Persicimonas caeni: one gene and its partners. The protein of the gene in region 1 interacts with the protein of each later gene in a pairwise test. Links are inferred from orthologs where the notes say so. Each region holds a gene or a part of one and is shown in the gene's direction. Other genes may lie near its edges. The genes, in order: dnaE, dnaN, FIV42_RS18715 and FIV42_RS09145.

Region 1 (8,211 bases):
CAATTCGTGCCAGTCTTCGAGCAAATCGGGGTTGGTCTCGGCCACCCAGTCGAGCTCGTCGCGCACCTTGTCGGCGTCCTCGGGCTTCTCGAGACGAATGCCGATGCCGGTCACGTCGGGGTTTTCGTTCACCGGCGTCTCGTCGGTGGTCGCCAGCACCACGCGCTTGCGGGCGACGATCTCGTCGTCGGGCGTGGTCGCGACCATGCGCACCGACACCTCGAAGCCCCTCGAGCAGTCGAGCGTCGGGATGACGCCGCCCAGCCCCGACTGCGCGCCAGCGTCGGCGGCCGCCTGCACGATCGCCTGGCAGAAGCCCGCGATCACCTCGCGGCTGGCCGGGTACTCGAACTCGACGCTGGGGTCGGTGCCCAGATCGAAGAAGTCGTCGGGCAGCGGCGGCGGCACCGGCTCATCCTCGGGCGCCTGCTCGGCCAAGATCTCGTTGATCTGCTCGACGGTGACCGGGCACTCGTAGCGATCTTGGACCGACACGCGAAACGGGCACCACTCCCAGCGATAACTGACCTGTTCGCCGGCCGGGTCGTGGCTCAGCGCGCTGAGCGTGGTCGACTCGCCTTCGTCGAGGGTCACCGGATCTGCCTTGATGGCCAGCACTCGAAACTTGTTGACTTTCCAGTAAGGGTCGAAGTCGGGGCCGCAGGCGCCCAGCGCGAGCAGGGCTGCCAGCAGAAGACTCCGAGAAACCACCGCATTCATTGGCCGTCTCATTGTCGACATTCGTGGTAAAAGTGCGCGAATCCAACGGCCACATCATGCATAACCCGTCGGTCAATCTCCAGTGCGCTTTCTCATTAGATGCACCGACAGCCACCAGAAGAACGAAGAAAGAGCGGCGAGCCCCGCCATGAGCATCAGGAGTTGGGGGATCTCGATGGGCGCGTTCGGGTCGGCGGCCTCGGGCATGATCTCGGGCAGGACCACCGCGTTGGTCGTGTTGACCACCGCGTGGGCGACAATCGCGGGGATGAGGCTCCCGCTACGGATGGTGATATGGGCAAAGAACGCCCCCAAAATGGCCAGGCCGATGGCCGACACCGGGTTGACGTGGAACGCCGAGAACAAGATCCCGTTGACCACCACGGCCACCCCGACCCCTTCGACCTTGCGCTCCTCCTGCAGGATGGTCCCGCGAAACAACGCCTCCTCGCAGATCGGCGCCGCCACGCACACCCCGATGATCCCGAGCACGCGCTCCACCCCGCTCGCCTCGAGCAACAACTCGGCGATGCGCTCGCTGTAGGCCTCGGCCGACTCGGCCATCCACGGGCTCAACTCAACCAGGAGCGCGGCGATGGTGTTGGCCAAAAACCCCAGCCCGATCGCGGCCAGCGCCAGGGCCACATACGCCCCCACCGACGCCTTCGGCCGCAGGCTCGGCCACCCGGCGGCGGCGTCCTTCGTCACCCAACGCCAGATAAACGCCGCCCCCAAAATGGCGACGACCTCGCTGATGATCGTGGTCAGGTGGAAGCCCACCACCTGGAGCACGACCGCGCTGACGAACACGAAGAACACGAAGCTCAGAAAATAGAGCAGGTAGGCGCCGGCGTTGCTGTTTCGGATGCTGTTGCGGAAGGAGGACACAGGGGGCCTCGTCTGGGGGTTGGGTACCTCGTCGGATTTAAGCGCGTTGGGGTTTGATTTCAAGAGTGAACCGTTTGTGGTTGAGGGAAGGGGCCTCTCCCTCGATCCCTCTCCTTCCCTTCGCTTCGCTACGGGTGGAGAGGGCGTTTGGGCCTCTCCCTCGATCCCTCTCCTTCCCTTCGCTTCGCTTCGGGTGGAGAGGGGGGCCTCTCCTCGGTCCTCTCCTTCCCTTCGCTTCGCTACGGGCGGAGAGGAAGATGTCGTTCAATCGATCTCTGTACAGAGTGCGATATTGCTCTATCGATCTCTGTACAGCGTACGCCAAGGCAACATCTTCCTCCCCTGCGCGAAGCAAAGCGTAGCGTAGGGGAGGACCGAGGAGGGGACTCCTCCTCCGCGCAGCGAAGCGAAGTGGAGGAGGACCGAGGAGGAGGACCGCCGACATGGACAAATCCCCACCGTCTCAGCTACCATCCCCCCGTCGTAACCAGCCCCCCGACTCCCGACGACAACCATGACCGACTTCGTACACCTGCACGTCCACACCCAGTTCAGCCTCCTCGACGGTGCCATCAAGCTGCCCGACCTGATGAATCGGGTCAAAGAGTTGGGCATGGACACCGTCGCGATGACCGACCACGACAACATGTACGGGGCGGTCAACTTCCAGAAGGCGGCGCAAAAAGCAGGCGTCAAGCCGATCATCGGCTGCGAGATGAACCTCACCAAGGAGGACTTTCGCGAGTCGACCGACCCGATGAGCTATCACCTCACCGTGTTGGCCAAGAACAAGACCGGCTACAAAAACCTGATGTACCTCAACTCGATGGGCTGGCTGGAGGGCTACCACGAGCGCACGGGCATCCCGCGCATCGACCGCGACCTTCTGGCCGAGCGCAAAGAGGGCCTCATCGTCTTGTCGGGCGACCTGGGCGGCGAGATCAACCGGGCGATTTTGCGCGGCGACATGGACGCGGCGCGCGAGACGGCCAAGGCCTACGCCGAGATCTTTGGGGAAGACCACTTCTACCTCGAGATCATGGACAACGCCTTCCCCGAGCAGAAGAAGTGCAACGACGCGCTCATCGAGCTCGGCCAGGAGCTGGGCATCCCGCTGGTGGCCACCAACGACTGCCACTATATCCACCAGGAGGACGCCCGCGCCCACGGCGTGCTCATGGCCATCCAGCTCCAAAAGACCGTCGAGCTCGAGCGCATGATGGAGCACGGGGTCGACCAGCTGTACGTGCGCGGCCCCGAGGAGATGAAGGAGGCCTTCGCCCACGTGCCCGAGGCGATCGAGAACACCGTCAAGATCGCCGAGATGTGCGACCTGGAGATCCCGCTGGGCGAGATTTACCTGCCCCAGTACGACATCCCCCAGGAGTTCTTCGACGAAAACGGGATCGAGGACTACAAAGAGGGCATCCACGAGTACTTCGAGCACGTCTCCTGGAAGGGCCTGGAGGCGCGCTTCGAGGAGTTCGACGCCCTCGGCAAGGAGTACGACCGTCAGGTCTACGAGGACCGGCTCAAAGAAGAGATCGGCATCATCCGCCAGATGGACTTCCCGGGCTATTTCCTCATCGTTTGGGACTTCATCCGCTGGTCCAAAGAGCAAGGCATCCCCGTCGGTCCCGGCCGCGGCTCGGGTGCGGGTAGTCTGGTGGCGTACTCGCTGCTGATCACCGACATCGACCCGATGCCCTACGACCTGCTCTTCGAGCGCTTTTTGAACCCGGAACGTGTGTCGATGCCTGACTTCGACATCGACTTTTGCATGAACCGGCGCGGCGAGGTCATCCAGTACGTCCACGACAAGTACGGCCACGACAACGTGGGGATGATCATCACCTACGGCCAGCTCAAGGCCAAGGCGTGCATCCGCGACGTGGCCCGCGCGCTCAACTTTTCTTATGGCGAGGCCGACAAGATCGCCAAGCTGGTGCCCGACGAGCTGGGCATCAGCCTGCAGGGCGCGCTCGACCAGGAGCCCGAACTCCCCAAGATGCGCAAAGAGGACCCGCGCGTCGACGCCTTGTTCGACATCGCGCTGTCGCTGGAGAACCTCAACCGCCAGGCGGGTATCCACGCCGCCGGCGTCGTCATCGCCGAGGACCCGCTGTGGGAGTACGTCCCCGTCACCCGCGGCGCCAACGGCGAAAAGGTCACCCAGTTCGCCAAAGAGGAGGTCGAGGAGGCCGGCCTGGTCAAGTTCGACTTCCTCGGCCTCAAGACGCTCACGGTCATCGACGTCGCGCTCAAGCTCATCAACGCCCAACGGGACGAGCCGTTCGACATCGACGCCATCCCGCTCGACGACCGCAGCGTCTACGACATGATCTGCGCCGGCGACACCACCGGCGTCTTCCAGCTCGAGTCCTCGGGCTTCCAGGAGCTGCTCAAAAAGCTCAAGCCGTCGACCTTCGAGGATATCGTCGCTTCGGTCGCCCTGTACCGCCCCGGCCCGCTGGGCTCGGGCATGGTCGACGACTTCATCGACCGCAAGCACGGGCGCAAAAAGGTCGAGTACCCCCACCCCTGGCTCGAGGACGTCCTCAAGCCCACCTACGGGGTCATGGTCTATCAGGAGCAGGTCATGAAGACCGCCCAGGTCATGGCCGGCTTCTCGCTCGGCGGCGCCGATATCCTGCGCCGCGCGATGGGTAAGAAGAAGATCAAGGTGATGGAGCAGCAAAAGAAGGTCTTCATCGAGGGCGCCGTCGAGCAGGACGTCGACGCCAACAAAGCCGAGGAGATCTTCGACCTGATGGCCTACTTCTCGGGCTACGGCTTCAACAAGTCGCACTCGGCGGCCTACGCGCTGATCACCTACCAGACCGCCTACCTCAAGGCGCACTTCCCGGTCGAGTTCATGGCCTCGCTCATGACCAACGACCGTGACAACACCGACAAGATCGTCCGCTTCATCAACGAAGCCAAAGAGATGGACATCGAGGTCCTGCCGCCCGACGTCAACGAGTCGCGGCTCGACTTCTCGGTCTCCGACGGCAAGATCCGCTTCGGACTCGCCGCCATCAAAGGCGTGGGCGGCGGCGTGGTCGAGTCGATCATCGAAACCCGCGACGAGGGCGGCCCCTTCGAGAGCCTGTACGACTTCTGCGGCCGCGTCGACCACGGCGCCATCAACAAGCGCACCATCGAGGCGCTGGTGCGCTGCGGAGCCTTCGACTCGATCAGCCCGCGCGAAGAGCCGGCGCGCTTCATCGGCGACATCTGCACCGACCGCGCCCGCATGTTCGCCGCCATCGAGATGGCCGTCAGCCGCGGCCAACAGGCCCAGCACGACGCCGAGGTCGGCCAGTCGAGTCTCTTTGGCATGATGTCCGAAGACGCCAAAGAAGAGGTCCTCGAGGAGAACTACCCCGAGGTCGAAGCCTGGTCGGACCGCGACCTGCTGCAGAACGAAAAAGACCTGCTCGGCTTCTACGTCACCGGCCACCCGCTCGACCGCTTCGACGGCGAGCTGGGGCTGTACGGCATCACCGCCACCGAGGTGATCACCGGCGGCAAAGAGGTCCAGCACCGAGACGACGTGGTCATCGCCGGCGTCATCACCGAGTACCGCGAGCGCCCCCTCAAGAGCGGCAACGGCCGCATGGCCTTCGTCCAACTCGAAGACAAGACCGGCCAGGTCGAGGTGCTGGTGTTCAGCCGCACGTTTGCCGACTACGAAGAGCCGCTCAAATCGAACGAGCCCATTCTGATCCGCGGCCAGGTCCAGGAAGAAGGCGAAGGCGACGCCCGCAGCTGGAAAGTGCGCGCCAACGAAATCCAGCGCCTCATCGACGCTCGCCGCGAGCGCGTCAAACGCCTGTGCGTCGACATCGACGCCGACGAGGTCGCCCAGACCACGATGCGCCAGCTCGAAAAGCTGTTCAGCTCGTACCACGGCGAAATCCCCACCAGCCTCGTCTTCAGCATGGAGAACGACGACGGCCGCGGCAAAATCGAACTCGCCCTGCCCGCCCAATACGCCGTCGATCCGTCCGACGAGCTGATGATGTCGCTCGATCGTCTGTTTCGGAAGAGGTCGACGCGGTTTCGGTAATATCGGAGCGAGGGCATCTTGCCCTCGTCATTTCGGTGCGTTTGGGTGCGCGACGTCCTCCCCCCCCAGCTCCGCTTCGCTACGCAGGGGGCTATCAAAATTTGGATTCCGCCCAAGGGCTCCAGGTGGCGAGGGTCTTTGGTTTGCGTGAGGCGCACGCCACCTGAAGCTCCCAGGCAACTCCCTCCAACGAGCACGCGATACCGAACGCGCAAGGCCGCCGCACGGCAAGCTCGCAGAGCGTAACCGCGATTTGATAGCCCCCTGCGCAGGGAGCGCGTAGCGCGACCGGAGCTGGGGGGCGCGACAAACCTGCAAGGCAAACATCAAAAAACAACCTACCTCGCCACGTCACACCCCTCGCGCAACACCATCAGCCGATCTTCCAGATACGCGTGGTTGACGTACATCAACGTCGGATCTTCGCCCAACCACCAGACCGTGGCCGTTCCGTCGGCCTGCACCGACGTTCGGTAGCGGCCGAGCGCGGTGCGCGCCACGATATACTGGGGCCCCTCGCCGGGCCACGGCTCGCCGCGCAAGGTCAGTTGCACCTCGGCGTGATGCAGCGGCAGGTCCCACGACAGGTCGCCGTCTTCGGCGACTTCGACCCATCGAGTCAGGCCGGGCGCATGGCGGTAGCGTCGATGGTTGGTAAGTCCGCCCAGGGAGAGGTCGAAGCGATATTGACCGGGGAACGCGTCGAAGGCGAAGCCGGTCGGTCCAGTCGCGGCGAACTCGAATGCGGCGGACTCTCTATCGTGGTGCGCGCGCGGATAGTGAACCCGCAGCGGGCCGTGGAAGACGGACGTCTCGTCTGAATATGTCTCGCCCACATAAGGCGAAAACGCTTCAGCCGCCGGTATCGCCCCGCCATCGGCGGTCAGCTCGCCGGACACACGCACCACCTTCATGTCGAAGTCGCGAGTCATCTCCTCGTCGCCCACCTCCAGGTATGGGTCGAGGACATACCCTCCCGGAGGCAGCGCATCACTATGGGGCGCCTCCAGCGACGTCGGCAGGCCTCCATAGAGGACCACACGGTAGATGCCCGGGCGGATCTCGACCTCGTATTCGGCTTCCCCAGCCGACGACAAGACCGACCCCAACCGCTGCGCCGTCGCCACGCGCCAGCAGGTTCCGCGCTCACCGCTCAAACATTCGAAGGCCACGTAGCCACGCATGTCGTCGCCGAGGGTGTTGTCGGGCATCGGGGCGCCGTCGACGGTGATCGTGCCGTGCACCTTCGTTCGCACGTCGATATCGCCGAGATCGACGAGCAGGTCGTCGATCGGCGTGTTGCCCACCTCGAGTTCACGCAGCGTGGTGCGCGGCAGATAGGAGGCTCGATCGCCTTCGTATTGGTCGATGGCGACCGCGTAGTCGCCGGGTGGCAGCACCGTCTCGAAGCGGCCGTCGACGACGCTCGCCGTGTGCCACAACGGGGACCCACCGCGGCGGGTAAACCACACCATCGGCGGCACCTCTTGGTCCGGGACCGGCTCGACGCGGCCCCGCACGGCCACCAGCCCCTCGCCGAGGGTCATCTCGATACGTTCGTCGCCGGCGAGCGAGAAGGTCTGAGTCTCGACAAGGGTGGGGTCTTCGCCCAACCCACCAACCCAGGCGCGCAGCTCGTAGTCACCGGCGACGAGTGTCTCGCTGAATTGCCCGTCGTCGAGAAAGAGCTCGACGAGTGGCTCGTCGCGACCCTCGATGCGGATTTCGACCATCGTCATCAGATCTTGCGGCAGGTCGTCTCGCAAGCGCACCTGCCCCGACACCGTGGCCAGATCGACGGGCACCGTCCACGAGGTATCCTCGTCGACGGTACGCGGCCCGTCGAGCAGCATGCCCGAGAGAGTGCGCACTCGATAGGTGCCGGGGAGCACCGTGAGGGTCATCGGCTCGTCGTAGTGGGTCTTGGTGATCACCTCGACATAGCGCTCTCCCGACGTCGTCTGGGCGAGCCGCTCGACAGTCACGGCACGGAGCGCCCCGCTCTCGCGAAGGCGCTGCGAGACGTCCAACGACATATCGAGGTGAATGGGTCCGGAGACGTCGACGTCGAGGGTGCGCTCACCGGCGACGACCAAGTCGGAGGCGACCCACTCCCCGTGCGCGAAGATGACGGGCGCAAAGCCTTCGACGCCAGTCACATAGACGTCGTAGGTCCCCGGGTGGAGCTCCACCTGGTAGCGGCCCTCCCGGTCGGTCAAGACGTCTACCCGCGCCCGGAACTCACCGCGGTTGGCTCGGTTGATAAAGCGAAGCTCGGCCATCGGCTCGCGTCCGGTCAACGGCTGCCCGTCCATACGAACTTGGCCGCTGACGACATGCCTTTGAATGTCGAAGGAGAGCGACTCGCCGGCCACCGACTCGCTGGCCTCGGCTCCTTGGGCGCAGATCGACTCGCACCGCCCCTCCACGCAGACCTCGTCGTCGGAGCAATCGAAGCAGGCCGAAGGAGCCTGTCCGTTCCAGTCCGGCACCCCGGAACATTCACTGACGAGGTAGCCGGTACACGACGC
Region 2 (6,905 bases), 1.1 Mb from region 1 along the record:
GTGTGCTCCTCTTCTTCACACAGCTCGTTCTGCCAGACGTAGCAGCTGGTGATCGACGGCAGGATATTGACGCAGGCTGCCAGCCGCTCCTCGATGAGCGTTCGCGCCAGCTCTTTCGATTCATTAGGACTGCAGTTGCACAACACGACACGTAGCATGGTGGGTCCTGCTGTTTTGGAAGGTATTGCTCACTCGATATCTCGGGTCGTCCCCGACAGATAGTAGACGACAAGATTGTCGACGACCTCTTCGGCCGGTACGTCCTCGAGCTGGCCGTGGACCACGTATTCTTTGATGACCCGCTCGACCATCCCAATGGTCATGCTGCTGAGCACCCGGAAGTTCATCTTTGCGATGAGCCCGCGCTCGTGCAGGATCCGGTTGAAGCTGGTCAGCATCGCGAGCAACGTCTCGTAGAACTCGCGAATGAGCGTCTGGAGTTCCTGATTGACCGCCTGGGACTCGCGAAAAAAGATACCCGTCATCTCGCGGTTTTCCATGAGCACGTCGGTCAACAACAGTCCGACGCGCTTCAGGTCGCTCCCCAGCGCCTCGCGCGTGTCCAGATCCGAGGGCTCCCAGGCGGCGATCGTGCTGACGACCAGCTCCAAGAAGTCCTCGAGAATCTCGCCGAAGATCTGCTCTTTCCCCTCGAAATAGAGGTAGAAGGTCCCCTGAGCCACCCCGACTTCTTTGACAATCTGGGAGACTTTGGCTGCGTGATAGCCATGCTCGGAGAACACCTTGATAGCCGCCTGTTTGATCTCGTCGCGGCGGTCCTCACGGCGCTGTTCACGCTTGCTGAGTTTTCCGTCTGAGTCACTCGTGCTCATGATTGCTACTGCAATAAAGGGAAGCGCAATTTTGGGTGCAGGGTACGCGCGGAGTGGGGTGATTGCAACGCCACAAGACCCTTGACGGCGATCGCGACCTATGTGAGTGAATACTCACGTAGTTTCCGACGTGCACCTGCCAGGAGCCAGACCGTGTCGACCAAACGACTGCCGGCCAAAGAACGTAAGAAGCAGATCTTGCGAAGCGCCATCCGTGTCTTCGCCCGCTCGACCTATCACGGAGCGACCACCAAGAGCATCAGCGAGGAAGCCGGGGTCACCGAGGCGCTCATCTACCGCTATTTCGGTAGCAAGCGCGCCCTGTTCACCGAGGCGGTCCAGCTGACCTCCGACCGACTGGTCAACGGCCTGGAAGAAGCCCTCGACAGCCACCGCGACAATCCGGTCAAGGCGATCACCGAGTGCTTCAAGTACTATGTGCACCTGCTCGAGAAGCACGAGGATTTCGCCAAGATGATCTTTTTGGTCCTCTCCGAGCTCGACCAAGAGGATATCCGCGAGACCTACCTTCCCTATCAAGAGCGCGCGCTCAAAGCGATCGCCTCGGCCATCGACCACTGGAAGGACCGCGGCTTCGTCCCCAACTTCGTCGACACCAAGACGGCCGCGTGGCTCTTCTTCGGCACCTACCTGATTCTGGCCCTGGTCAAGCAGACGACCGGCGGTATTCCGATGGATACGTCGTATGCCATTCAGTTGGCGCGGGCGTTTGTGTCGGGGCGTGACAAGGACTGAGCGCCCTTGCTTTCCGGGGAGTCCCCTCCGCCTCGCGGACTACGCGAGGCACCTCCCCAAGGCCTGTACTGCGGCCAGGGGAGGAGGATCGCATGTTGAAACACTTTCCTTTCCTGCACTCCCCCTCCCCGCGTGTTTTCCAGCGCAAGGGGAGGTGTCGGCGAAGCGTAGCTGAGCCGACGGAGGGGCCCTACCAACAAGCAAGGGATTCCAAAACCCAACAAAACCTCTCCCCCGATCGCCCATTTCACCCCATTTCTCCCCGTATTTACCTCTTCCTTGCCCATTCTAACCCTTCGTAGCCTGTGGAAAACCCTGTGCAAAACCCTGTGATCCTGTGGGGGAAAACTCTGTGATCACGACTGGGGAAAAAGAGCGCGGGGTTTGATCACATTTGTCCCACATTGTAGCACACACCGATCTGTGATCGTTTCGACCGAGGGATCTCAGTCACTTACGGGGGTTTTCCACATTTCCACAGCCCCTACTAATACGACTGTAATAAAGAAACGAAGGGAACCTGAGTTATAAAAACAACGCCGTAGCGCGTCGTGGATTTGTCACGTTTCATCTTCGCTTGCACTCGAAGCCAAGCTATGTTGGATTAACGGGGTCAACAGACTGCAGAAGTTCAAGAGACTGCAGAACAAGTGGAGTGGTTCGCATGAAAATTCGTATTTCCCCTCAGGCGCTGACCGAGGAGCTTTACAAGCTACAGGGCGTCGTCAGCCAACGCAGCACGCTCGCCATCCTGTCGAACGCGTTGCTCGAAGCCAAAGGCGACCGACTGACGCTCCACGCCACCGACCTGGATACCTCCATCTCGACGTCCTGCGAGTGTGAAGTGCTCGAGGAAGGCAGTGTGACGCTTCAGGCCAAGAGCCTGTTCGACATCGTCAAGAACCTCGAGGATGACAGTCTCGAGCTCGAGACCGAGGAGAATTACTGGGCGAACCTGCAGTCGGGCAACGTCGCCTGCCGCATCGTCGGCACGCACCCCGACGACTTCCCTCAGATCTTGGACACCAGCGAAGTCGACCTGTACCCCATTGGCACCGACGTGCTGCTGGACATGATCGACAAGACGTTGTTCAGCGTGTCGACCGACGACGCTCGCGCCAACCTGACGGGCGCTTTCTTCCGCGTCACCACCGAGGACACGTTGTTGATGGTGTCGACCGACGGTCACCGCCTGTCGAAGATCGAGACCAGCCCCGAGGAATTCACCCCCGGCGACAACACCCCGCAGGCGCTTCGCGACGGCATCATCATTCCGCGCAAAGGTCTCTCCGAGCTCAAGCGTATCATCGACCCCAAGGGCGCCGAGCTGAGCTTCGGCCTGGTCGAGAACAGCGTGGTCTTCAAATCGGGGCCGATGTCGATGTCGGTGCGCCTCATCGAGGGCACCTTCCCCGACTTCACCCAGGTGCTGCCCAAAGAGAGCGACCAGAAGGCGTTCGTCAGCAAGGACATGTTCACCCAGTCGCTCAAATTCGTGAGCCTCTTCGCCAGCCCCAAGACGCACAACGTGCGTTTGGCTCTGGGCGAGGGTGGCCTCGAGCTGTACGCCAGCGACCCCGACAGCGGTGAGGGCCGAAAGACCATCCCGGCCGACTACGCCGGCCAGCCGGTCAAAGCGGGCTACAACTACCGCTACCTGATCGACGTGCTCAACGTGCTCGACAGTGAGCAAGTCTCCATCGAGATCATCGACACGCTGTCGCCCACGCTGGTGCGCGACCCGAATAACGACGACGTGTTGTTCGTTGTCATGCCGATGCGTCTGTGACCTTTGAACTGCAGGGGTTTGGGGTCTGGGGGTTTAGGGGTCTTGGATAAAAGAGATAGCGAAGCGGTCCGATCGGAATGATCGTGGCCGCTTACGCGTATCTGAAGACCTCTTCTGGATGGCGCATCAGCGCATCCGCGGCCTAAACCCCCAAACCCCCAGCCCCCTAAATCCCCACCAAATGCTGTTAGAAGCCCTCAGACTCCAAGACTTCCGCAACCTCGAGCATGTCGAGCTCGAGCCTCACCCGCGGTTCAACATCCTAGCCGGCGAAAACGGCCAGGGGAAAACGAACCTCCTCGAAGCGGTGTATCTGTTGAGCGCGGTGAAGAGCTTTCGGCCGCAGACCAACGCCGACCTCATCCGTTTTGGCGAAGATGGCGCCACGCTCGAGGCGAGGGTCGACCGCGGCGGCTCCGAGCGTATCGTGCGCCTGGAGGTGAGCGGCCGGGGCAAAAAGATCTTTTTGAACGACAATCCGGTGCGCCAGCTGTCGGACTTTTTCGGCACGGTCAACGTGGTGATGTTCGGCCCCGAAGACATCGCTATTCTGAAGGGGTCGCCCTCGGAGCGGCGCCGGTTCATCGACCGGGCGATCTTCAACGCGCTGCCGGCGTTTGCGACCGAAACGCAGCACTACGAGGACGTGCTCGGGCAGCGAAATGCGCTACTCAAGGACCACTCGCCCGACCAGTCGCTGCTGAATGTCTACGACGAGCAGCTCATCCAGTACGGTGCTCGGATCATCGAGCGTAGGCTCAAGTTCTTGAGCCACTTTCGACCCATCATGCAGCGCACCTTTCGAGCGATTTTCGACGAAGCGTTCGAAGCGGATATCCACTACCACATGAAGTGGTCGGACCGGGATGACCTGACCGAAGCCGACCTCGACAGTCGCCTGGCCATCGAACGGGTGTTGCAGGAGGGACTCGAGCGCACCCGGCGAGACGAGCGCATGCGCGGCTACACGCTCATCGGCCCGCACCGCGACGATTTGAAGACGACCCTCAACGGCCGCGACGTCAAGACCTACGCCAGCCAGGGCCAGCACCGAGCCTTCGTGCTCGCCATGAAGATTGCCGAGATCACCCACCTCGAGGAGCGCTATCACTTCGCGCCGATTTTGCTGCTGGACGACGTCTCCAGCGAGCTCGACCGCGAGCGCAACCGCTTTCTCTTTGACTTCTTGCGAAGCCGCATGGAAGGACAGGTGTTCATTACGACCACTCACCGCGACTACATCTTGTTGGACGAGGATGTGCAGACGTATCGCGTAAGTAGTGGAGAAATCGAGGCGATCACGGATTAAATGATGACTCAGCAACGCCCCCATTTGCCCCATAGCCCGCGCCACGGCGAGACCTTCGAACTCGAGATCGACGGTCTGTCGCTCAAAGGGCTCGGCACGGCTGCGTTTCCGTGTGTCGTCGGCCCTCAAGAGGAGTCGAAGGACTACACCATGCAGGTGCGCAAGGCCGTGCCCGGCGACCGGGTGCGTGTGTCGGTCGAACGGCGTAAAAAGCGCACGATCACCGCGCGGATCGACGAGATTCTGGAGCCGTCGCCGATGCGCATCGAGCCGCGCTGCAAGCATTTCGGCCGACGTGAGGTTCGCGGGGAGGGGTGCGGCGGTTGCACCTTGCAGTTGATGTCGTACCGCCACCAATTGGCCAACAAAGAGCGCATCATCAAGGGGTTGATGCAGGGGCGCGGTGTCGACCCCGGCCACGTCATGCCCATCATCGGCCAAGACGAGCCGTGGTACTACCGAAACAAGATGGAGTTTAGCTTCGGGGACACCGCCGACCGCGAGTTCGCGCTGGGGCTGTATCCGAAGGGCTATCGCTACGAGGTCTTGAACCTCGACGAGTGCTATCTGCAGTCGGAATTCGTCTCCGAGTTTCTGCCCAAGGTTCGACAGTGGGCCATCGAACGCGGCCTCGCGCCGTATCAGGGCAACAAGGACGAGGGCTTTTTGCGCACGCTGACCATTCGCGAGGGAAAGCGAACCGGCGAGCGTATGATCGAGCTGACGACGACCCACGACGAGACGGCGTTATGCGACGGAAAAGAGATGGCCGCTGCAGATATCGCCCAGATGTTTTGCGGCTTCGTCGTCTTTGCGTGCGAGCAGATGGGAGAGTCGGTCAGCTCGCTGTACTGGACGCAGCACCGCGCCGTGCGCGGCGAGCCGACGCGCTTCATCGAGCATCACCTGTACGGAAGCCCCGTGCTCGTCGAGCAGATGCATTTGCCGGATGACCAGGTGCTGTCATTCGAGATTCACCCGCGCGCCTTCTTCCAGCCGAACACGCTGCAGGCCGAGGTGCTCTATGCACAGGTCCTCGAGAAGACGGGACTGCGAGATGCTGAGCGCGGCAAGGCGCGAGTGCTCGATCTGTACTGTGGCACCGGAACCATCGGGCTGTGCATGGCCCCGTACGCCAAGCATGTGGTGGGCATCGAGCTGCAGCCGGACGCGGTCGACAACGCGCGGCAAAACGCCGGGCAAAACGGCATCGACAACGTGACCTTCTTTGCCGGCGACGTCGGTGACGTGTTGAGCCAGGACGATTTCAAGAAGGCCGCGGGAGCCGTTGATATCGTGGTGGTAGATCCGCCGCGCGCGGGTTTGTTGCCTGAGGCGCGCGAGCAACTCAAGCAGATCGACGCGCCGCGGCTCGTCTACGTGTCGTGCAATCCGAAGGCGCTCGCCCGCGACCTGGCCGAGCTGTGCGAGTTTGGTTACACGATCGAGACGATCCAGCCGGTCGACATGTTCCCGCACACGTATCACGTGGAGAACGTGGCCCTCTTGGAGAAAGCCTAGACGTCGCAAGTCATGGCGTCTCGGGCCGAGACACTTGAATCAATCTTATGAGCCACAACGAAGCAAAATACCAAATCATCGACGCCATTGATGTTTGGAACCCCATCGATGGTCCGCTCGAGTGGTCCGACGAGACGTTTACGCAGCTCGCCCGGGAGATTTTCCGAACTCAATTCGAAGGCAATATCCCGTACCGAAGCTTTTGCGAAAAGCGTGGTGTCGAGCCGGGTTCAATTCGAAGCTACCGGGATATCCCGGCGGTGCCGACCGACGTCTTCAAGCACGTCAGGCTGACGACGGCCGACGAGCCGGTGCGCACATTTCGCACCAGCGGGACAACCCTGGGTGAGCGTGGCGAGCATCATTTTGGGACGCTGGAGGTCTACAAGGCGTCCCTGTTCGGGCCGTTCGAGCGGTTTTGTGTGCCCGATGCCGACGAGATTCGGATGCTCGTAGTGGCGCCGTCGGGCTCGGATCTGCCCGACAGCAGTTTGTCATTCATGCTCGACGAGCTTCTGGAGCGGTTCGGCGACGCCCAGAGCGGCTATTTCGTGCACAAAACGGACGACGGCAGCTTGGAGATGGCGTTCGATGCGCTGGTCGAGGCGCTCGACGAGGCCGAACGAGACGGCGTGGTGACGATGTTGTTGGGCACGGCGTTCGGGTTCGCCGAGTTTTTCGACGCGACCGACAAGGC
Region 3 (6,840 bases), 2.7 Mb from region 1 along the record:
CGGGCTGACGATCCGCGCCGAAGCGCTCACCGAGCGATTCAGCGATCACGTCTCGTTCGTCGAACTCGGTTTTCGGGGGGTGAACATCACGTCCGGGCGCCACGCCGACTACCACGTGCCGGGCGACACCCTCGACAAGATCAACTGGGAAGGATTGGCCGGCGCCAATCAGTTCGTCGAAGGTTTGCTGCGCCGGCTGGCGCGCGCCGAAACCTCCGACTGACGGAAAACTCTCCTCAATCGCAGACGGGCACCTCGAACGACCCGCCGACCGAGCTGGTCGGCCCGATCGCGTCGATGCTCCCCTGCAACACCTCGCCGCCGTCGACGTCGCTCATCACGGTCACGTCGAACGAGCCCGACTGCGCGGCCTCCTGCTCGACCACGCCACCGGCGATCTCGTTGAACGTGACGTTGCCCGACGCGTCGAAGCCACCCGATCCGTCGATATTGAACATCTCGACGGTCAGATAGTCGCCCAGCGGGCTCGACGTGCACGTGAAATTCGGATCGTCCGACAGCGTCACGATATAGTCCCCGCCGATAAACTCGGCGACGCCCGACATGCCGTCGAAGCGCTGGTCGAGCACCGTGCCGCTGACGGCGTTGGTGCCGCTCTGATCGGCCTGACAAGCCGGGAGCACGAGGGCGAGAGCGGCGAGCGTGAAAAAAGTTCGGATCATGACGTGAATGTGGGGTTGCAGAGTCTCGTCGATGGTCGAATCTTATGTGCGGTGTGGGTGCGGTGCAACCGTGTTGCGGACCCACCCTTGTGCCTACAGTCCCTTAATGGCACAATCCGCCCCGGAACGGCTTTTTCAGCCAAAAACTGCAGTAAAAATCGAGGCCGAAAGCGTGTCCCAGTGGCCCCAAAAATGGAAGGACCTGCCCCTCGCGGTTATCGACGTCGAGACCACCGGTCTCGACAGCGAAAACGACCGCGTCATCGAGGTGGGTATCATTCGTTTCGAACAAGGTGAGGTGGTCGAGAGTTACGGCCAGCTCATCGACCCCGAGTGCGAAGTCCCCGAAGAGGTCGTCGAACTGACGGGCATCAAGCCCGAAGACCTCGAGGGCAAGCCGACCTTCGCCGAGGTAGCCGACGAAATCCACCAGCGACTCCAAGGGGTGGGCATCGTCGCCTACAACTTGAGCTTCGATAAGGGTTTTGTGGCCGCCGAACTCGAACGCTGCGGCCTGGCTTGGCCTGACGAAGCCCCCTCCTTCGACCCGTTGATCTTTGCGCGCCAGTTCTACAAGAACTTGCGCCGCAAGAACCTCGGAACCATCGCCGACAAGCTGGGCATTCCGCTCGAAGAGGCCCACCGGGCCACCCACGATGCGGAGGTCGCCGGCCACGTGCTCTACGCCTTTGCCGACAGGCTCCCGGAGAATCTGCAAGACCTGCTGGTCCTGCAGGCTCAGTGGGAGAATGCCCAGGCTCAGGAGATGAGCTGGCGAAAGAACGACTCCGGCGAGTCCCTCGCCGATGCACTCGGGGAGCAGCCTATCGGGCTGGGCCCCGGTTATATCTACGGCGACGAGGCCGACCCGCTGCGCGCGCTCTACACGAGCGTGCCAGAGGCCCGCGACCGCGATTAAACAGCACAATCTCCCGACGACGTCTGGATTGAATCGATGATACAGATGGATATTCTCAAGAGCAGTTTCAAACTCCTGCGCGATTTTTCGGCCTTCTTGCTCTTCGGCACGGTCGTCGCGCTCATTTGGGCCAACCTCGACCCCGACACCTACAAGGCGGTGATGGACGCGCCCCTGTCGGTGCTCTTCGCCAGCGGCGTCGAAGGAGCCATGGAGTGGATGAAGACCGAGTACGATCCATCCAAGCACCCGGTCAGCTTCCACTTTGTGGTCAACGACATCTTCATGGTCCTCTTCTTCGGCATCGCCGGAAAAGAGGTCTCCGAGAGTTTCCTGCCCGGTGGTGCGCTGTCGAGCCTCAAGAAAGCAGCCATGCCGGCCATCGCCACTGCCGGCGGCGTGCTCGGCCCGATCGCAGCGTTCTTCGCGCTGCACGCCGCGCTGGGCCTCTCCCCCGACTTGGCCAAGGCCGCCTGGGCGGTGCCCACGGCGACTGATATCGCCTATTGCTGGCTCTTCGCCGGCCTGATCTTCGGACGCGCCCACCCGGCGGTCACCTTCCTTTTGGTGCTCGCCGTGCTCGACGACATGATCGGCATGATGATCATCGCCGTCTATTACACCCCCGAGGTCCACATCGAGTGGCTCGGCCTGGTGGTGCTGGCGATGGCGATCTGTGAGGGCATGCGCCGCATGGGCGTCAAAAACTTCTGGCCCTACGCCATCATCGGCGGCGTGCTGTCGTGGATCGGTCTGCACAACACCGGCGTGCACGCTGCGCTGGCGCTAGTGCCCATCGTGCCGTTCATGCCGCACGGCGAGCGCGACGCTGGTCTGTTCGAGTCCGCCGAGGAGGAGAGCGCGCATCACGACGACACGATGAACCACTTCGAGCACTTCTTCGCGCCCATCGTCGACGTCGGCCTGCTCGCCTTCGGTCTGGCCAACGCCGGCGTGTTCCTCAGCGGCGAGTCCTTCGGCGGCGGCGCCACCTGGGCCATCTTCGGCGCCCTGCTTTTGGGCAAGACCTTCGGCATCTTCGGCTTCTCGTGGGTCGGCAGCAAATTCGGCCTCAGCCTGCCCAAGCCGATGACGCTCCCCCAGACCCTCGTGCTCGGCTGCGTGGCCGGCATCGGCTTTACGGTGGCGTTGTTCGTGACCACCGTCGCCCTCGGTCTGGCGCCCGCGCAGGGTTGGGAGCTTCCGCCGGGCACCGGCGACATGCTCAAGCTGGGCGCGCTGCTTAGCTTCGCGGCCGGCCCGATCGCCTGGATCATGGCCATCATCATGAAGGTCGAAAAGATCCACCCGGAACCGGGTCAAGCAACGGGGCACGGGCATTGAGCGACGAGCTCACCATCCCCGCCACGCTGATTCGGCGAGAGAAGTACGCCCCCGCCTGGGGCGTACTTCTCAAGCCCATCGAAGCCCTCATCAGCTTCTTTCCCTCCCACCGCGCCACCAAAAAAGGCCGCCAAAACGCCAAGCAGATCCGCGTGCTCATCTTGGGCATCGGCCTGGCGATCATGATCTTCGGCGGCGAGCTCGGGCTGATTCTCCTGGGCGCCGCCATCATGGCGTCCGCCCTCTTTTTGCCGATGTCCGAGATCACCAAGCGCAGCCTCCTCGGCCGCCTCAAGCGCGCCCGTACCCAGCAGGTACGTGACGCCAAGACCCAGGGCGAGCTCGTCCACGACGGCAAGCGCTTCATCCTGCGCGAAGACGGCAAAAAGCTTCGCCGCGTGCTCGTCGACCGCGGCGAGCATAGCCTCGAGCTTCGCCGCCGCGGCGAGTCGCCCTGCATTGGGGTGCGTCCTCCGTCGGGCCGCAAGGCCGAATCGATCTGGGTCTGCTCCCCTGGCCACGGCTCGACACCCGAGGAAGCCCAAGAAATCAGCGGCGAGGACGTTGACATTTGGGCTCATGTCACGCCAAATGACTGGGACGAGATCTGGAAACTACTGAACAAATAGATAGTTCAGCGTGACACAATCTATCGACGACATTCTGGGCAAGGGCGGACTCCTCAGCGAGGTCCACGCCAACTACGAGTACCGCGAGCAGCAGGTCGAGATGGCCAGCGCCATCCAGCGCGCCCTCGACAAGCGCCGCCCGCTGATCGTCGAGGCCGCCACGGGCACCGGCAAGACGCTCGCTTATCTGGTCCCGTCGCTGTTGTCGGGCAAGCGCGTCGTCGTCTCCACCGGCACCAAGGCCCTGCAGGGCCAGCTCTTCAACAAGGACCTGCCCTTTTTGCAAAAGCACTGGCACCGTCCCTTCAAGATGGTCCAGCTCAAGGGGCGGCGAAATTACCTGTGCCTGCAGCGCTTCAAGGAGATGCGCGACCGCCCGCGGTTTCGAAACCGCGAGGACGCCAAGCACTGGCCCAAGATCATGCAGTGGGCCAACAAGACGACCACCGGCGACCGCGCCGAGATCGAGGGACTTCCCGACGACTACGCCGCCTGGAGCGACCTGTCGGTCGGCTCGGAGGGCTGCCTGGGCCAGAAATGCCCGTTCTACGAAGAGTGCTTCATCTTCGAGGCGCGTGAGCGCGCCCAGCACGCCGACATCATTGTCGTCAATCACCACCTCTTCTTCGCCGACCTCGCCCTGCGCGACGTCGGCTTCGGCGAGATCTTGCCCGAGTACGACGCGGTCGTCTTCGACGAGGCCCACCATCTCGAGAACGTGGCCACCTCGTATTTCGGCATGCAGGTCTCGAACTGGCGCTTCAAAGACCTGATCGGCGACATCCGCCGCACCCTCGACGGCGAGGACATCGACGACGTCGACGTCGACGAGGCGCTACGCGAGTTATCGACGGTCTACACCGACTTCTTCACCCACGTGAGCTTCGGGCTCTACGACGGGCGCTACGCCCTCGAAGAAGTCCTCGACGGCTCGCAGTCCGAAAAGATCTCGGAGGCCCACCTCGAGCTGCGCGACGCGCTGAGCGATCTGCACAACGCCGTGTCGGCGCTCTCGGACCTGGGCGAAGGCGGCAAACGCCTGGCCGAACGCTGCCTCGAGATCAAGCTCGACGTCCAGATGATCTTGGCCATGGAGAAGAGCCGCTACGCCTACCTCGTCGAAAAACGAGACAGCGGCGTCTTCTTGCAGGCCTCGCCCATCAACCTCGCGTTTTTGCTGCGCCACAAGCTTTTGAACACCCACGACACCCTCGTGTTCACCTCGGCGACGCTGACCACCGGCGGCCACTTCGACTTCTTCAAAAAGCGCATGGGGATGACCGTCCCCGACAAAAAGGAGTACGAGGTCGACGAGCTCATCTTGGAGCCGGTCTTCGACTACGGCGAGCAGTGCGCGCTGTATATCCCCAAAAAGCTCCCGGCGCCGAACTCCGACGACTTCGCCGACAACGTCGCGCTGATCGTCGAGTACCTGACCAACGTGACCGAGGGCCGCGCGTTCGTGCTCTTTACGAGCTACTCGAACATGAACGCGGTGCACGAGCTGCTCGAGTACAAGCTCGACTACCCCATCCTCAAGCAGGGCGACGCGCCCAAATCCGAGCTGTTGGACAAGTTTCGCAAGGACACCCACTCGGTGCTCTTCGCCACGAGCTCGTTCTGGGAGGGCGTCGACGTCGAGGGCGAGGCGTTGAGCCTGGTCATCATCGACAAGCTCCCCTTCGCCAACCCCTCCGACCCGCTCACCCGCGCTCGCCTCGACGACATCGAGGCCCGCGGCGGCAACTCCTTCCGCGACCTGTCGATGCCCTCGGCCGCGCTGACGCTCAAGCAGGGCTTCGGCCGCCTGATTCGCTCGCGCACCGACACCGGCATCGTGGCGATTCTGGACTCACGCATCGCCAACAAGAGCTACGGCAGCTACTTTTTGAATTCGCTTCCGCCCGCGCCGATCGCGTGGACGGCCCCACAGGTGAAGGGGTGGTGGATGAGTAAGGCGAGCGAAAGAGCCAAAAGCGAATGAGCGAAAGTGGATGAGCGAAAGTGGATGAGCGAAAAAGCTAAGGAGTGAAGAAGCTAAGGAGTGAACTCACTTTTTTACTCTTTTACTTTTTCACTCTTTCACTCTTTCGCTCCCTTGGCCTTTTTGAGCCGATTCCCCAACCGCACATCCAAATACGCGCGCAAGAACTCCTCCTGCTCGAGCAGCGAGCAGCCGACGAGTTCGAGCCAGATGGCGTCGCCGCCCTCGCGGGCGAATTTGCGCGGGAAGGTCTGGCGCGGCCAGATGACGTTGGTGGTGCCGGGGACGTAGAGCTGCTGCTCTTCTTCGATCATCTCGACGAACTCGAGGCCCTCGCCGCCGCGCCCGTAGAAGGCGCCGACATCCGAGGCGACCAGGCAGCCGTCCTTGGTGAGCTTGAGCAGGGCGTGGGAGTTGTCGACGAAGACCGTGTGGCGCTCGACGACCTCGCCGGCTGCGTTGCGCACCACCAGTTGCGACTCCCCGCCGACCACGTCGACCGCGCGGGCGTCCTCCGGGGGCACTTCGACGCTCTCGCGCTCCTCGACGGTCACCTCGAGCGGTTCGTCGCCCATATTGAGCAGGTAGACCTGCGCGTTGCCGTACATGATCTGGCGATAGCCGAACCAGCCGGCGCCGGAGAGATAGCCCACCGCGCCGACGGCGGCGATGCCGACGATGACCGACACGGCGACGATGAGGTAGCCGAGTTTGCTCTTACCGCTATTTTCCAATTCAGACACTTCAGATTACCTCAATCCGGCAAAAGTCCAGCCGCTCCGCCCTCTTCGGACAACTGCGGCGGGCCGTCTTTTTTCCGGGAGGTCAACACCGCCACGCCCGCCGTCAGGATGAAGGCGGGCTTGGAGACGAGGAAGAGCACGGCGATGTCGGTGGGCGACATCGCCATCAACTTCTTGATCACTCCGAAATAACTCGCGCTTTGCAATAAGGCTTCGATATGTTCCATCGCCGATCGCCTGGCCCCGATGGGATGGTGAATGTCCCGGGAAGCGCACCGTTTGCGCCCCTGTTATAAGATGGGGAGAAATCGTGTAGGTTTCAACTTCAGAATTGAACGTGGCGGCTTGGCGGCGCCCCCATCCGCCCTTCGCTTCGCTACGGGCACCTTCCCCCGGGGGGAAGGGATGCCCTTGCGAAGAGCAACGTAGTCCAGAATAGCTAAGGCAACCCTTCCCCCCGGGGGAAGGTGCCGAGCGCGCAGTACAGCGCGAGGCGGATGGGGGGCGCCACAAAGCTGCCACGTCTCAACTCGCTACA
Region 4 (6,904 bases), 120 kb from region 1 along the record:
TCCCTGGCCGGCAGCATCCACCGAAATTACGACCTGATGCTGCGCCACGATTTTCATATCGTCGGCGAGCATATCTTTCGGGTGCACCACAATTTAATGGCGCTGCCCGGCCAGTCCATCGACGAGATCGACGAGGTGCTGAGTCACCCGCAGGCGCTGTCACAGTGCGAACACTACCTGCGGGACCTTGGCGTCGAGACGCACGCGACCTACGACACCGCCGGCAGCGCCAAGCGCGTGCGCCGAGAGAAGCTAGCCCGCACCGCCGCCATTGCCAGCCGGCGCGCCGCCGACGCCTACGATCTCGAAATCCTCGCTGCAGGCATCGAGGATGATCCGGAGAACTACACGCGTTTTCTAATCTTGGCGCGCGAGCCCCAGACGCCCGCCGAAGGGACGAACGCGAAGACGTCGATCGTCTTCTCCCTCAAGGATCAGCCGAGCGTGCTCTTCAAGGCCCTGTCGGTCTTCGCGCTGCGCGACATCGACCTGACCAAACTCGAGAGCCGACCGCTTCGCGGGCGTCGGTTCCGGTACTTGTTCTATCTGGACTTCGTCGGCAGCGTCGAAGAAGAGCGTGCGCAGAATGCGCTGCGGCACCTGGAAGAGATCGCGCCGATGTTGCGCGTGCTGGGGAGTTACGGGCGCCATATTGTCCAAAGCGCCTGATTACGCTAAAAAACAGGCCACCAACCCCAACCAACCCGAGGTCCGAAGTGCGTAGCCAAAGAGTCGAGTTCCTGCAGCAATCCGACATTCGTCGCATGACCCGTGAGTGCAACCTCGCCGGCGGGATCAACCTCGGCCAGGGCATCTGCGATTTGCCCACACCTCCGGAGGTGCTCGACGAGGCCTCGAAGGCGGTGCTCGCCGACAAGAGCGTCTACAGCAAATACGAAGGCATCGACGAGTTGCGCGAGGCGCTCGCAGACAAGCTGCACACCCACAATAAGCTCGACGTCGACCCCGACAGCGATATCGTGGTCACCGTCGGCTCGACCGGCGCCTTCGCGAGCACCATCCAGGGGCTGTTCAACCCCGGCGACGAACTGATGGTCTTCGAGCCGTACTACGGCTACCACCTCAACACGATGCGCGTGGGCGGGGTGAAGCCCAACTTCGTGACCCTCGAGCCGCCCAATTGGGAGTTCTCGGCCGAAAAGCTCGAGGCCGCGCTCACGCCCAAGACCCGCGGCATCGTGGTGAACACGCCGACGAACCCGTCGGGCAAGGTGTTTACCCGCGAAGAGATGAACACGATCGCCTGGTTCTGCCAGAAGCACGATCTCATCGCGATCACCGACGAGATCTACGAATATATCCTGTACGACGGGCGCGAGCATATCAGCTTGGCGAGTCTGCCGGGGATGTACGAGCGCACGGTCACGATCTCGGGTTTCTCGAAGACATTCTCGATCACCGGCTGGCGCATCGGTTATGCGGTCGCCCCGCCCGAGCTCAGCGAGGCGATCGGCCTGGTCAACGATCTGTTCTACGTATGCGCTGCGACTCCCTTGCAGCACGGCGTGGCCCGCGGCATGGCGCGCCTCGACCCGTCGTATTACGCCGAGATGGCCGCCGACTACGAGAAGAAGCGCGACATGTTCTGCGCCGCGCTCACCGAGGCCGGCCTCACCCCCTACGTCCCCGCCGGCGCCTACTACGTGCTCGCCGACATCTCGCCGCTCGGCTGCGACACCGCGCGCGAGGGGGCGATGAAGATCCTCGAAGAGGCCGGCGTGGCCAGCGTGCCCGGAAGTGCGTTCTACCAGTCGGAGGCCGGTGAGTCGCTCACCCGGTTCTGCTACGCGAAGGATTGGGACACGTTGGAGGCTGCGGCGGAGCGGTTGAGTCGTCTGGGGGGCTGATGACCGAGAAACTCCAAAAGCAGACGATCCTCGACGACTTGGTCAACCAGTTCGCCGACCCGCTGTCGTTTTTCCGCGAGCTCATCCAAAACGCCATCGACGCCGGCTCCGGCGAAGTCAACGTCCACTTCGGCTTCGACCCCCACAGCAAGCCCGATGCAACCCTTCCCCCGGGGGAAGGGGCCTCGCGCGCCTTACAGCGCGAGGCGGATGGGGGGCGCCAACAAGCTGGGAGCCTCAAAGGCACGATGACCATCCACGTCGACGACTTCGGCGAAGGGATGAACCGCGAGATCATCGAGACCAAGCTCACCCGCCTGTTCAGCTCGGCCAAAGACGACGACTACACCAAGATCGGCAAATTCGGCATCGGGTTCGTCTCGGTCTTCGCCATCGAGCCCGAGGCCGTCTGCGTCGACACCGGACGCACCGGCGAGAGTTGGCGGGTGCTCTTTTCGGCCGACAAGACCTATGAGCTCTACAAGCTCGACCATCCCATCGAGGGCACCCAGATTCGGCTCTTCAAAGAGGTCGGCCGCGAGGAGTTCGACGACTTCGTGGCCCGCGCCCGCGACGTCATCATGCACTGGTGCAAGCACGTCCCCATCCCCATCTACTTCGAGGACGAAGAGCTCGCCGCCCCCTTCGACATCGACTCGCCGTGTAAGCTGGAGCACCGCGAAGAGGGAACGCGCCTGGTCATGGGCTTCGTCGACAGCTTCGAGGCCCCGTTCGGCTACTACAATCGTGGGCTCACCCTCAAAGAGGGCGACGAGAGCCCGTGGCCGCATATCGCCTTCAAGCTCGACTCGCGCTACCTGGAGCACACGCTGACCCGCGACCAGATCTTGGAGGACAAAAACTTCCACAAGGCGTGGAAGCTCCTCGAAGAGATCGCCACCGAAAGGCTCCCCGAAAAGCTCGTCGACCTCATCGAGGCCGAGGCGAAGCATCCAGCGGGACGCGACCTCCACGAAGAGCTCTGCGGCCACCTGCTGCGCTGGCTCGAGGTCGACGGCGCGTTGCGCCGCGATTGGTCGAAACGCCCGCTCATCCCGACGGTGCACGGCGAGGCGGTCAGCTTGCGAGAGTGTGAGCGGCGCGCGAACAAAGGCCAGCTCTTCGCCGAACCGGAGGCTACCGCGCTCACTGCGCGCCTCGCCGACGACTACCTGGTCATCCGCGCCGCGGACGACTCACCGATTCAAAGGCTGATCGATCGCACGGTGGGCCACAGGCCGCCGGTCGCCTCGCGCCAATTCGCCTTCGCGGCGCAAGCAGCCGGCGCGCCCGCGGCAGGCATCGGTGAGCTTGGCGAGCAGCTCGCGCTGTTAGTGCGCGAGATGGGCGGCGCCCTCGACTGGGTGGGCTTGCTCGAGTTCGACGACGGCGTCGCCGGCAACGATCGCATGGCACTCGCGCTCGAAGATCGCCACGAGCCGGTGCCGATCGACGACGTGCCCGCATGCGGCGAAGCGAGCCTGTGCGAGGCGCACCACCTGGTGCTCAACCTGAGCGACGAGCGCGTCGACAAATTGGTGCGCCTATCGAAGAAAGAGCCCGAATGGGCCGCCTATACCCTGCTCAAGCTCCTCCTGCTCGACGACGAGCTCCGCCCCGAGCTCGACAGCCTGCTCGCCGCGCGCGCCGTCGAGCGGCGCAAGCGCCGCCTCGATTAGCGACGCCCTACCAACTCGCAAGGGCATCCCTTCCCCTCGGGGAAGGTGCCGAGCGCGAAGTACAGCGCGAGGCGGATGGGGGGCCTCAGACTGCTAGGCCTACGCCAAGAGCTAAGGCATCCCTTCCCCTCGGGGAAGGTGCCGAGCGCGAAGTACAGCGCGAGGCGGATGGGGGGCCTCAGACTGCTAGGCCTACGCCAAGAGCTAAGGCATCCCTTCCCCTCGGGGAAGGTGCCGAGCGCGAAGTACAGCGCGAGGCGGATGGGGGGCCTCAGACTGCTAGGCCTACGCCAAGAGCTAAGGCATCCCTTCCCCTCGGGGAAGGTGCCGAGCGCGAAGTACAGCGCGAGGCGGATGGGGGGCCTCAGACTGCTAGGCCTTGCAAGATCGCAACGTCACACAAAGCTACGCGTAGCTTCTTGTGGCCCCCCATCCGTCCGGCGCTAAACTGCGCGCCAGACACCTTCCCCCGGGGGAAGGGATGCCCCCCAGGTGTCAGGATAGTTGTCGCCTCTTCGATTGTTAGTTTCATGGAACGAAGGGGCAACAAGGAGATCCGAGATGAGTCCATATCCTAAAGAGCTAAAAGAGCGTCTTGTTCGACGGATGCTCGACGAAAAGATCAGCCCGGAGAGCCTGGCCGAGCTGAGCGGCGTGGGCAAGACGACGCTTTGGCGGTGGAGAAAGGCGGCGCTCGATGGTGCCTTGCGTGCTGAGGCAAAGCCAGAGTCGGCACCCGAGAGACGCTCTTCGGCCGAAAAGCTGCGTCTTGTGATGGCCGCCGAGGCGCTCGAGGGCAAGGAGTTTGGCGCTTTCCTGCGCGAGGAAGGAGTGCATACAAGCGACCTTCGACGCTGGAGAGCGCAGATGTACGAGGGGCTTGATGGACGCACCAGGGCCAAGAAGGAGGCCACCCAGAAGCTGCGCCAGGCCCAACGGGACAAGCGCGAACTCGAAAGCGAGCTTCGCCGAAAGGAGGCCGCGCTGGCCGAGACGGCCGCCTTGTTGGTGCTCTCAAAAAAGGCGCGCCGGTTGTGGGGGGACGAGGACGCTCCCATGATCGGCAAGAGCGACAAGTCATCCTCGACATGATCGCAGAGGCGGTCTCCCACGGCGCGCGTCAGGCCCAGGCCTGTCGGACCCTGGGCATCAGCGAGCGCACCATACAGCGGTGGCGAAAAGACCCGCAGGCCGAGGACGCTCGCCAGGGACCCCACAGTCGGTGTGCGCACGCGCTCACCGACGAGGAGCGAGCACAGGTGGTCGCCATCGCCACAGGTCGTGAATTCTGTGATGTGAGCCCCCGGCAGATCGTATGCAGCCTGGCCGACCGGGGCGAGTATGTCGCCAGCGAGTCGACATTTTACCGCGTGTTGCGCGAAGAGAAGATGATGACCCACCGCCAGCCAAGCCGGCCGCCGAAGCCCAGGCCGAAGCCCGAATTAGTGGCCGCCAGCCCCGGCCAGGTCTGGGTGTGGGATATCACATACTTGCCCACCCAGGTACGCGGCCGGTTTGTCTACCTTTACTGGATCATGGACTTGTTCAGCCGCAAGATCGTCGGCTTTAGCGTCGAAGACCAAGAATCGATGGAGCTGTCGAGCCGCCTCATTGAAAAGACGATCCTCGCCGAACAGGTCGAGGCGAGCGGACTTTGCATCCACGCCGACAACGGGGCTGCGATGAAGGGCTCGACGCTTCTGGCGACGCTGGAGCGCCTGGAGGTGGCCGCTTCGTTTAGCCGCCCGGGCGTCTCCAACGACAACCCTCACTGCGAATCGAGCTTTCGCACGCTCAAATACCGGCCTGGCTACCCCAAAAAGCCGCTCGACGGCGTGCATGAATGGTCTGAGTGGGTCGAGGCGTTTGTCCGCTGGTACAACACCGAGCACTATCACAGCGGGATCGGCTGGGTGACCCCCGAGCAGCGCCACGCGGGCGAAGACGTCGAGCTGCTACAAAGACGCCAAAAGCTCTATGAACAGGCGCGCCAAAAGAATCCCGCACGCTGGAGTCGAAGGCCGCGAGGATGGACGCGCCCCGAAGAGGTGCGGCTTGCGCCGCTCAATTTACAAGAGACGTAGATAATTCAGACGCGACAACTATCTTGACACATACCGTGCCTTAGCCCGTTGCTACGCGTAGCTTCTTGTGGCCCCCCATCCGTCCGGCGCTGTACTTCACGCCGGACACCTTCCCCGAGGGGAAGGGATGCCTTAGCATGGGGGCAAGGCTTGGGTAATTGGGGCAAACGTATGGCAGATCGATCACATCTCGACGACTTGCGCAGCGAGGGCAGCCTGGCGGCGCGGGGTGAGTTTGGGCTCGACCGCGCTAAGGCGCGCGAGAAGATGCAGAAGTTCCAGCTTCGCGACCCGCATCATTACGTGCTGCAGTTCGTGCAGGCGGCGCACCTCCTGGGCACGTCGGTGATTCGGGTCACCATCGACGCCGACGAGATGGAGATGCACCTGAACCAGGCGCCGCTCGACCGCCAGGACCTCGAGCGGCTCTACGACGCCCCATTTTCGAGCCGCGTCGACCCGAAGACGCGTGCGCTTCGGCACCTGGCGATTGGGCTGACCGCAGCGCAGGCGATGGAGCCGGCGGTGGTGCAGCTCGATATTTTGCGCGATGCGCAGCGCCTTCGCCTCGAGATCGGACCGAACGGCGAGGAGTTTATCGAGGAGGCGTACGAGCCGGGCGAGCACGAGGGCGAGGTGCGCATCTACCTGCGCGAGAAATTTCGCGCCTCGCACCTGGTCGACTTTTTCCGCAATCTGGCCGGTGACCTCGCCGAGAAGGCTGCGCTTCGCCAGTACTGCGCCCATTCGTCGCGGCATATCTACCTGGACGGCGAGCGCATCAGCTTCGGGCCGATGTTGCCGGCAGCGGTCGTCGGTCGCGTCGACTTCGAGACGGAGCACGAGCGTGGATTGATCGGGATGTTGCCCGACGACGAGGAGACGCGCGTCACGATTCTGCAAAACGGGGTCGAGGTCGTCGAGCACCGCATGAAGCCCGACCTGGTGGCCTATCGCGCGGTCATCGAGTCGGACCGGCTGACCAAGAACCTGTCGCAGAGCGCGTTTGTCGAAGACACCGATTGGAAGCGCTTTGTCGAGATGGTCCTGCCGGCGGCGCTGTACGCTTCGCTCTACGAGTACGTCTCGTCGCTCGACGAGCGCGATTGGGACAAGCAGCGACAGTGGCTGCAGACGCTGTGCGATGCGGTCAACCGTAAGGCGCACAACGTGAGCGACAAGCATATCGCGCTTCGCAACCGGCTGTACGGGCTCGGCTCACTGCTCGACGCCCTGCCCCGGCTGGCCGAGTTGCTGCGCTCGCTCCCGCTGT

The links.
Region 2: the proteins of dnaE (region 1) and dnaN interact in binary tests that used the Escherichia coli proteins (3 or more experiments, as listed by UniProt). The link is inferred for Persicimonas caeni from one-to-one orthologs.
Region 3: the proteins of dnaE (region 1) and FIV42_RS18715 interact in binary tests that used the Escherichia coli proteins (3 or more experiments, as listed by UniProt). The link is inferred for Persicimonas caeni from one-to-one orthologs.
Region 4: the proteins of dnaE (region 1) and FIV42_RS09145 interact in binary tests that used the Escherichia coli proteins (3 or more experiments, as listed by UniProt). The link is inferred for Persicimonas caeni from one-to-one orthologs.

The regions. Positions count from the first base shown.
Region 1 is NZ_CP041186.1:2,348,768-2,356,978, forward strand. Bases 1,782-5,880 are described here. They hold dnaE (DNA polymerase III subunit alpha), read left to right. Parts: upstream 1,782-2,122; coding sequence 2,123-5,680; downstream 5,681-5,880. In the rest of the region: FIV42_RS08730 (hypothetical protein), read right to left, coding at 1-720; FIV42_RS08735 (type II CAAX endopeptidase family protein), read right to left, coding at 793-1,608; FIV42_RS08745 (hypothetical protein), read right to left, coding at 6,019-8,211. UniProt on the Escherichia coli protein: DNA polymerase III is a complex, multichain enzyme responsible for most of the replicative synthesis in bacteria. This DNA polymerase also exhibits 3' to 5' exonuclease activity. The alpha chain is the DNA polymerase catalytic subunit.
Region 2 is NZ_CP041186.1:3,403,190-3,410,094, reverse strand. The notes cover bases 1,523-4,315. They hold dnaN (DNA polymerase III subunit beta), read left to right. Parts: upstream 1,523-2,253; coding sequence 2,254-3,378; downstream 3,379-4,315. Other genes in these bases: recF (DNA replication/repair protein RecF), read left to right, coding at 3,560-4,315; FIV42_RS12640 (TetR/AcrR family transcriptional regulator), read left to right, coding at 1,523-1,589. Outside these bases: divalent-cation tolerance protein CutA, read right to left, coding at 1-158; FIV42_RS12645 (TetR/AcrR family transcriptional regulator), read right to left, coding at 189-833; more of FIV42_RS12640, read left to right, coding at 987-1,522; more of recF, read left to right, coding at 4,316-4,687; 23S rRNA (uracil(1939)-C(5))-methyltransferase RlmD, read left to right, coding at 4,691-6,208; FIV42_RS12620 (LuxE/PaaK family acyltransferase), read left to right, coding at 6,256-6,905. UniProt on the Escherichia coli protein: Confers DNA tethering and processivity to DNA polymerases and other proteins. Acts as a clamp, forming a ring around DNA (a reaction catalyzed by the clamp-loading complex) which diffuses in an ATP-independent manner freely and bidirectionally along dsDNA.
Region 3 is NZ_CP041186.1:5,062,118-5,068,957, reverse strand. Bases 1-2,728 are described here. They hold FIV42_RS18715 (3'-5' exonuclease), read left to right. Parts: upstream 1-855; coding sequence 856-1,602; downstream 1,603-2,728. Other genes in these bases: FIV42_RS18710 (Na+/H+ antiporter NhaA), read left to right, coding at 1,648-2,728; FIV42_RS18720 (hypothetical protein), read right to left, coding at 237-683; FIV42_RS18725 (M28 family peptidase), read left to right, coding at 1-223. Outside these bases: more of FIV42_RS18710, read left to right, coding at 2,729-2,946; FIV42_RS18705 (hypothetical protein), read left to right, coding at 2,943-3,575; FIV42_RS18700 (ATP-dependent DNA helicase), read left to right, coding at 3,586-5,559; FIV42_RS18695 (hypothetical protein), read right to left, coding at 5,658-6,302; FIV42_RS18690 (hypothetical protein), read right to left, coding at 6,314-6,529. UniProt on the Escherichia coli protein: DNA polymerase III is a complex, multichain enzyme responsible for most of the replicative synthesis in bacteria. The epsilon subunit contain the editing function and is a proofreading 3'-5' exonuclease.
Region 4 is NZ_CP041186.1:2,472,742-2,479,645, forward strand. Bases 1-2,792 are described here. They hold FIV42_RS09145 (pyridoxal phosphate-dependent aminotransferase), read left to right. Parts: upstream 1-716; coding sequence 717-1,868; downstream 1,869-2,792. Other genes in these bases: pheA (prephenate dehydratase), read left to right, coding at 1-669; FIV42_RS09150 (ATP-binding protein), read left to right, coding at 1,868-2,792. Also shown: more of FIV42_RS09150, read left to right, coding at 2,793-3,547; FIV42_RS09155 (transposase), read left to right, coding at 4,109-4,639; FIV42_RS09160 (IS3 family transposase), read left to right, coding at 4,636-5,631; FIV42_RS09165 (hypothetical protein), read left to right, coding at 5,803-6,904. UniProt on the Escherichia coli protein: Shows aminotransferase activity with methionine and histidine as substrates, and to a lesser extent also with phenylalanine.